DNA from 2 places in the Pantoea agglomerans genome. Region 2 is predicted to be linked to the other one. Evidence: predicted binding sites of a transcription regulator. Region 2 holds the regulator's gene; the other holds the start of a gene.
The links. Region 2 encodes PhoB, which activates phosphate uptake and scavenging genes when phosphate is short. Its sites were predicted from a motif close to CTGTCATAAAACTGNCNNAT; they were not measured.
Positions count from the first base shown of each region.

Region 1: opgB (phosphatidylglycerol--membrane-oligosaccharide glycerophosphotransferase) is a predicted target of PhoB. The motif match lies at 1,713-1,732, and genes of this name have one in related genera.

Region 1 covers NZ_CP083809.1:3,462,038-3,466,358, forward strand. Annotated here, with positions in the region: gene LB453_RS19250 (glycosyltransferase family 32 protein) at 1-215, shown strand, start outside; gene LB453_RS19255 (LysR family transcriptional regulator) at 189-1,106, opposite strand; gene LB453_RS19260 (tautomerase family protein) at 1,227-1,616, shown strand; gene opgB (phosphatidylglycerol--membrane-oligosaccharide glycerophosphotransferase) at 1,816-4,107, shown strand; gene LB453_RS19270 (GNAT family N-acetyltransferase) at 4,109-4,321, opposite strand, start outside.
Region 2 covers NZ_CP083809.1:3,063,992-3,068,312, forward strand. Annotated here, with positions in the region: gene LB453_RS17460 (PstS family phosphate ABC transporter substrate-binding protein) at 1-552, opposite strand, end outside; gene phoR (phosphate regulon sensor histidine kinase PhoR) at 571-1,884, opposite strand; gene phoB (phosphate response regulator transcription factor PhoB) at 1,899-2,588, opposite strand; gene sbcD (exonuclease subunit SbcD) at 2,784-3,983, shown strand; gene LB453_RS17480 (AAA family ATPase) at 3,980-4,321, shown strand, end outside.

The DNA.
Region 1 (4,321 bases), 400 kb from region 2:
ACGCCGGCAACAGCGACGCGTTCGCCTGTTCGGTGCTGTTTCGTCAGCGGCCGCAAACGCCGCCGCCGGTTATCCGCCTGAGCGGCGACGAGCGGCTGCACCTCGACTTTAATCTGCGCATCGGCCTCTATAACCGCGCCAGCCTGCTGGGCGAGATGATGCTGGCGCCGACGCAGCTGGCGCTGTCGTCAGGCGTCGACAAAGCGCGCGCGTAGCCAGTGCGTAAAGGTGGTGACCGCGCGCGGCACCTGCGCGGCGTAAGGCCTGACGATCCAGAGCTTCTCCGCAAAGGCCTCTACGGCTCGCCAGCGCGGCAGCACCTGCTGCAGCGCGCCGGAGGCGAGCGCCTCGCGGGCGCTGAAGTCCGGCAGCATAGCGATGCCCAGCCCCTGTAGCGCCGCATCGCGTATCGACTCGCTGTTGTTGGTGGCGAAACTGCCCTGCACCCTCACCTCTACCCGCTCCTGCGCCGCGTCGGCGAAGGTCCAGCGCGGGGTTTCCACGCCGCGCGGATAGTATAAGCAGTTGTGCTGCGCCAGCTGATGCGGCGTCTGCGGCTCGCCGTGCGCCGCCAGATAAGCGGGCGAGGCCACCAGCAGCGTGCGCGTATCGCACAGCGGCAGCGCGACGTGCGTTTCCGGCAGCGTGCTGCTGTGGCGAATCGCCAGGTCAAATCCTTCGCTGCTGAGGGAAACAATGCGATCGGTCACATCGAGCTGCAGCCGGATATGCGGCCAGGCGCGCAGGAAATCCCCGACGAGCGGCACCAGCTGCTGGCGCGCAAAAGCCACCGGCGCGGTCACTCTCACCAGGCCGCGCACCGGCCCGGCGGCGTCGCGCACGCCAAAAAAGCTCTGCTCGATACGCGCGAACGGGTCGCGCAGCTCCTCCACCAGCTTTTCGCCTGCCGCCGTCAGCCGCACGCTGCGCGTGGTGCGCTGCACCAGCGCCGTGCCCGCCGCCAGCTCCAGCTCTTTGATCTTTTGGCTCATCGCCGCTTTGCTCACCTCAAGCCGCTCTGCCGCGCGGGTAAAGCTGCCCTGCTCCGCCAGCACCAGCAGCCAGTGCAGATGGATCCAGAGCGCGTCCGTTTTTATCTCTTTCATCAGGCATTGTTCACTATATTGAATAATCATTTCAGCAGGCGCGCTTTTTCTTTGCTGGCCAACGCGTCAGGATAGTTGTCACAGCACAGATAGATTACGCCCTCAACAGGAGAAAAAGCGATGCCGCTACTGCAATTTGATGTGATACAGGGCCGTTCCGAAGCTGAACTGCGCACCCTGCTCGATGCGGCGCACCGCGCGGTGCTGACCGCCTTTCAGGTGCCGGCGCGTGACCGTTACCAGATTGTTCACGAAAACAAGGCGTGTAATATGTTTTTCCAGGATACCGGCCTCGGCTTTAGCCGCAGCGATAACCTGGTGATGGTACGCGTCTACACCAGCCCGCGCAGTGCGGAACAAAAGCAGCGCTTTATGGCAGAGCTGGCGCGCGAGCTGCGCGAAAGCAGCGGCGTGCAGGGCCACGATCTGATGATCAGCTTTATTACGAACGACAAAGGCGACTGGAGCTTCGCCGACGGCGAGGCGCAATACCTTACCGGTCGGCTTTGATTTACGGCTCTTTTTCACCGCAATCCGCGACGGCCACCCCGGCCGTCGCGCGCTTTTCCCTCTGAAAGATTACCCACTGCACAATTCGGGCGGCATATGTTGCAGCGCTATGACAGCCATTATAGATTGACGCAAACCTACCCTTACTCAATGCGGGCTGCGCAGGATGCGCTAACTCACTTCAAGAGAGGATTTGACGTTGTCCGAATGTGTCTCAGTGGCGCTGTTTCTGGCCGCCATTGCCGTTTACTCGTGGAAAGCCGGCCGCCATAAATTGTGGTTCTCCTTTGTGCTGCTTCTGCTGGTGCTGTTTGTCCTGCTGAACGCGACACTCTTTGCCAGCAACTACTTCACCGGCGATGGCATTAACGACGCGGTGCTCTACACCCTGACCAATAGCCTGACCGGCGCGGGCGTCAGTAAATATGTGGTGCCCGCTATCGGGCTGCTGCTGGTGCTCTTTTTGCTGATCTGCCTGCTGAGCTGGCTGCTGCGGCGCCATGAGCGGCCGCACCATCTCGGCTGGAGCCTGCTGGCGGTGGCCTGCGCCGCAGGATCGGTACAGACCACCCCGGCGTTTCGCCAGGTCGCCAGCCTGGTCGCCTCGCACACCCGGCTGGCCGACTCCGACTTCGACAGCTACTACAAAGTGCCGCAAAAGGTCATCAGCAACCCGCAGCTCAATCTGGTCTATATCTATGGCGAAAGCCTGGAGCGCACCTACTTTGACGAGCAGGTTTTCCCCGGCCTGGCGCCGGAGCTGAGTCAGGAAAAGGCGCAGAGCCTGGATTTCAGCGAGACCGTGCAGCTGCCCGGCACCGACTATACCATCGCGGGCATGGTGGCTTCGCAGTGCGGCATTCCGCTGTTCGCCCCTTTCGACGGTAACGCCTCTGCCGCGCTCTCCAGCTTCTATCCGCAAAACGTCTGCCTTGGCGATATTTTGAAAAACTCCGGCTATGAGAACTGGTTTATTCAGGGCGCGGATCTGCGCTTTGCCGGTAAAGACGTTTTTCTGACCTCGCACGGCTTCGATCCGGCCAATATGGTGGGATCGCAGCAGCTGAAAGATAGCGTCGCCGATCCAGCCTACCGCAACAACTGGGGCTACTACGACGATACGGTGATGGATGAGGTGTTTGAGAAATATGAGGCGCTGTCGCGTCAGCAGAAGCGCTTCGCCCTGTTCGCCCTGACCGTGGATACGCACCATCCCGACGGTTTTGTGTCGCGCAGCTGCCAGCGCAAAAGCTACAGCTACGAGGGCAAGCCTAACCAGTCCTTCAGCGCAGTGGCCTGCTCGCAGGAGCATGTGGCGCGGCTGATCGCCCGCATCAAGGCGTCGCCCTACTTTAAAAACACGGTGATCGTGGTGACCTCAGATCATCTGGCGATGAACAACACCGCCCATCCCTATTTGATCAAACAGCCGCGTCGCGATCTCTTTATGGTGATCCGCGGCGATCGGCCGCAGGCGGAGGTGATCGACCAGCCGCGCAGCACGCTGGATAACGGCGCGACGGTGCTCGATATCCTCGGCGGCGATAAAGCGATCGGCCTCGGCCGCAGCAGCCTCGCGGGAACAACGCTGACGGGCCAGTTCGCTGATTTTAAGTCCCATATCACCCGCTGGAAGGCGGATATTATTCAGCTGTGGAACTTCCCGAAAAAGCTCGATCGTTTCGTTATCGATACGGCGAAAAACAGCTTCAGCTTTTCCGGCGCCACCTTCCGGCTGCCGATCCTGTTCCGCGTCGCCGAAAACCACGTCGAGCCGCTGCCGGAGGGGGAATATGCCGCGCCGCTGCGCTACCAGCTGGCGGATTTTACCGCCAGCGAGAAGTTCGTCTGGGTCGATCGCTGCTTCCGTATGGCGCGGCTGTGGCAGCCTGAGCTGGCGCTCTCCACCGACTTCTGCGTGGCGATGGGACAGCTTGGCGGCCAGCCGAGCGTTGCGCGTATCGACAAAGCGCAGTGGAAAGGCCAGGCGCAGTTTCCGCAGAGCGTGCTGAGCACCGCCAACTACCAGCGCAATGAGGCGCTGCTGCGCGTTGAAGATAACGATATCCGCTACGATGCCGACCGCTTTCTGTTCGCCGTGCCGGGCGCGCCGGCCAGCGTGAAGCGCTTCAGCGGCATTTCGCGCTGGGAAAACTGGGGACGCTGGTCCAACGCCAACCTGGCACCGGCGGTCAGCATTGAATATGTCGATCCGCTGCCGGCGCGCTTTGATATGGTGATCACCGCGCGCGCCTTCGGGCCTAACGCGCACCGCCCGATTCCGGTGCGCGTCGGCGATAGCGAGCAGCTGCTGACGCTGGGCGAGGATCTCTCCACCACCACGCTGCACTTCACCAATCCGGCGGGCGAGCGTACGCTGACCATCGCGCCGCCGGAGCCGCAGCAGAGCAATCTGGGCAATATTACCGGCCAGGATCCGCGGCGGCTCGGCATCGGCATGGTGGATATCCGCATCGTGCCGCAGAGCTAGCTCAGGGCCGCTGGCGCAGCGCCTCCAGGGTTTCGCGCTGCTGCCCGTCGGCCCCGAAGTTATCCGCCGCCAGCCAGCGCAGGAAGCCCTGCTTCACCTGCGGCCATTCGCTGTCGACGATCGAGAACCAGTGGGTATCGCGCGTGCGGCCGCGGTAGACGATCGCCTGACGAAACGCCCCCTCATACTGAAAACCGAGCCGGGCGGCGGCGCG
Region 2 (4,321 bases):
CAGCGCCTGCTGCTTGAAGAAGCCCCAGGTGCCCGAGGCGGAGTTGCGCCCGTAGCGCTGAATCGGCCGCCGTGCCCAGTCGGGCTGGCGCACGCCCATATCGCCCCAGCGAGTCGGCACCTGCGGCCCGCCGCACAGGCGCGTCACGGAAAAAATAGCGTCGAGCTGGCGCGCGTCGATCTGCGTCAGCGGGTTGCGCTGATTCACCACCACCACCAGCGCGTCGAGCGCCACCGGCACGGCGAGCGGCGCGTAGCCGTAGCGCGCCTGAAAGGTTTGTCGCTCCTCCGCCTGCATAGGGCGGCTCATCGGCCCGAGCTGCGCGGCGCCCGCCGCCAGCGCGGTTGGCGCGGTGGAAGAGCCAGAGGCCTGCACCTGCAGATTGACGCCAGGGGCCTGCGCGCTGAAATCTTCGCTCCACAGCATCATCAGCGTCCCCAGAGTGTCAGAGCCGACGCTGCTGAGGTTGCCGGTGAGCATGGCAGGCTGAGGCGCCGCCGCCAGCGTCAGCGCGGGCGAGAAGAGTGAGAGCAACAGCAGCAAGGCGCGCATGAGAGGTTCCATTAACGGTTAATGGACGGCATTCTCCTGCAATCCCGCGCTGACGATCAACCTCGACGGCAGCGTAAAGGTGAAGCAGGTCTCTTTATTGGGAATGCTGGTGATCTCCAGCCGCGCATTATGGTGGCTGAGGGCGTGCTTGACGATCGCCAGCCCCAGCCCGCTGCCGCCGGTGGCGCGCGAGCGCGCCTTATCTACGCGGTAGAAGCGCTCCGTCAGGCGCGGCAGATGCTCCGCCGGAATGCCCGGCCCGTTGTCGCATACCCTGAACTGTGCGCCCTGGCGGCTGCGCAGCCAGCTGATATCGATGCGCGTGCCCTCTGGCGTATGGTTTACCGCGTTATAGACCAGGTTAGAGAGGGCGCTGCGCAGCTGATCGTCATCGCCGAGCACCTTGAGATGGGGATCGGTATGGAAATGGATCTCATGGCGGCCGCTGCTCAGCGTCTCCGCTTCGCGCTGCAGCAGATGCAGCATCATCGGCACATCCACCGTCTCTTTCATGTCGAGAGCCGGCGCGGCCTCAATGCGCGACAGCGTCAGCAGCTGGCGCACCAGGCTGTCCATGCGGCGCGTCTGCTCCTGCATAGTCTGCAGCGCCTTGCCGCGCGAGCGCTCGTTCATCACCGAGTCGTTCATCATCTCCAGATAGCCCTGCAACACCGTCAGCGGCGTGCGCAGCTCGTGACTGACGTTGGCGAAGAAGTTGCGGCGCGCCCCCTCCAGCTGGTGCATCTGCGTCACGTCGCGCGCCACCATCAGCCACTGCCCTTCGCTGTAGGGCATGATGCGAAACTCCATATGGTGCTGGTTATTGAGGATCAGGGTGAGCGGCTTGTTGAAATCGCGCTGGCGAATATAGCGGGAGAATTCAGGGTAGCGCAGCAGGTTGAGGATGTTCTGGCCGTTATCTTCCGGCCAGCGCAGGCCAAGATGCTGCTGCGCCAGGCCATTACACCAGAAAATCGCCCCCTCTTCCGTGGTGAGCACCACCGCGTCGGGCAGCGTCTCTGCGCCGCTGCGAAAGCGCTTGATCAGGTTACCCAGCTCGCGCCGCCGCCGCCGGTTGCGCAGCTGCATCTGATAGAGCCCGTAAAACAGCGGCTCCCAGCTCGCCCGTCCGGTGGGCGGCGTCATGGTGCGATCCACCCACAGCCAGTGCGACAGCCGCATCAGATTATAGAAATGCCACAGCAGCACCCCCAGCACGCTGGCCAGCAGCAGCCAGGGCAGATAGCCGAAAATTAAACCGATAATCAGCGCCGGCAGGCAGGCCAGCGCCAGCTCGGAAAGCAGTCTCTTCCAGGAGAGTCGTTCCAGCACGGTAAAGGCTCCGTTTAGTAGCGGGCGGAGAAACGATACCCCGTTCCGCGAACGGTTTGAACCATGCGATCGTGGCCGGACACCTCCAGCGCCTTACGTAAGCGGCGAATATGCACGTCGACGGTGCGATCTTCCACATAGACATTGGTGCCCCAGACGTGGTTCAGCAGCTGCTCGCGGCTGTAAACGCGCTCGGGGTGGGTCATAAAGAAGTGCAGCAGCTTATATTCGGTCGGGCCCATCTCCAGCGGCGTCGAGGCCGACATCACGCGGTGCGACGAGGGGTCGAGGCTCAGCCCCTGCATCTCGATGACCTCCTCCACCGCCATCGGCGAAATGCGGCGCATCACCGCTTTGATGCGCGCCATCAGCTCTTTCGGCGAGAAAGGCTTGGTGATGTAGTCATCGGCGCCCACCTCCAGACCGCGTACGCGATCTTCCTCTTCGCCGCGCGCCGTCAGCATCATCACCGGAATATCGCGCGTCAGGGCTTCGCGCTTGAGGTGCTTGATAAACTGAATACCGCTGCCGCCCGGCAACATCCAGTCCAGCAGAATAAGATCTGGCCAGGGCTCAATCAGTTTCCCTATCGCGCTGTCATAATCCTCCGCCTCGATAGGCTGGTAGTCGTTCTGCTCCAGCACGAAGCACAACATTTCACGGATAGGGGCTTCATCTTCCACAACCAAAATGCGCTTAGCCATTGTAACTCCTGCTGATGTGACTGCTGTCACCGTTATATGCGGCGCCATTATGCGTCAGATTTATGACACTTTTATGAAAAACATAGCCGCTTAATCAGCGCGTTAACACTGCTTTATGACAGCCGGCGCGGCTTTTTTCGCTTTTGCGCCATAGCCGGTATAATCGTCCGGCAAATCGTTACGGCAGGGAGTTTTATGCGCATCATTCATACCGCGGACTGGCACCTCGGTCAGTTTTTTTATAACAAGAGCCGGGCGGCCGAGCACCAGGCCTTTCTCGACTGGCTGCTGGCGCGTATTGAGGAGCATCAGGTCGATGCGCTGATCGTCGCGGGCGATCTTTTCGACAGCGGCACGCCGCCGAGCTACGCGCGCGAACTCTTTAACCGTTTCGTGGTGGCGCTGCAGCCGACCGGCTGCCAGCTGGTGGTGCTGGCGGGCAACCACGACTCGGTCGCCACGCTTAACGAGTCGCGCGCCCTGCTCGCCTGCCTGAATACTCAGGTGATCACCACGCCGCAGGCGGATCATAACCTGCTGCTGCTGCGCGACCGCGCCGGCGAACCGGGCGCGCTGCTCTGCGCCATTCCCTACCTGCGGCCGCGCGATATTCTGCGCAGCCGGGCGGGCCAGTCGGGGCGTGAGAAGCAGCAGAGCCTGCTGGAGGCGATTGCCGCCCACTACCAGCGCAGCGTTGACGCGGCGCGCGCGCATCCGCTGGCGCTGCCGGTGATCGCCACCGGCCACCTTACCACCGTCGGCGTCAGCAAAAGCGATTCGGTGCGCGATATCTATATCGGCACGCTCGACGCCTTTCCCGCGTCGGCTTTTCCCGACGTCGACTACGTGGCGCTGGGCCATATCCATCGCGCTCAGCGCGTCGCCAACAGCGACCATATCCGCTACAGCGGTTCGCCGATTCCGCTCAGCTTCGACGAGCTCGGCAGCGAGAAAAGCGTCTTCCTGCTGGAGCTGGACACCCGCGGCCTGCGCGCCGTAACGCCGCTGCCTGTTCCGCAGTTTCAGCCGATGAAGATGCTAAAAGGCTCGCTGGCAGAGATCGAGGCGCAGCTGGCTCCCTTCGCCGACCATCAGGGTGAAAAGCCGGTATGGCTCGATATTGAGGTTACCACCCAGGAATTTCTCAGCGATCTGCAGCGTCGGGTCGAAGCGCTGACCGCCGGGCTGCCGGTTGAAGTGCTGCTGCTGCGCCGCAGTCGCGAACAGCGCCAGCACAGCCTGGCGCAGCTGAAAAACGAAACCCTGAGCGAACTGAAAGTGGAAGAGGTCTTCGCCCGCCGCATCGCGCTGGCGGAGGATATCGATGCGCCTCAGCATGCGCGCCTCAGCGCCCTGTTCCGCTCAACCCTCGCCTCGCTGGAGGAGAGCGAATGAAAATTCTCACGCTGCGCTTTAAAAACCTGAACGCGCTGAAAGGCGAATGGTTTATCGACTTTCGCACCGAGCCCTTCGCCAGTAACGGCCTGTTCGCCATTACCGGCGCAACCGGCGCAGGCAAAACCACGCTGCTCGACGCCATCTGCCTGGCGCTCTATCACCAGACGCCGCGCCTCGGCGTACTGTCGCAGACGCAAAACGGGCTGATGACCCGTGACACCGCCGAATGCCTCGCCGAAGTGGAGTTTGAGATCAAAGGCGAAGCCTGGCGCGCCTTCTGGAGCCAGAACCGCGCGCGCGGCGCGGCCGACGGCAAGCTGCAGGCGCCGCGCGTT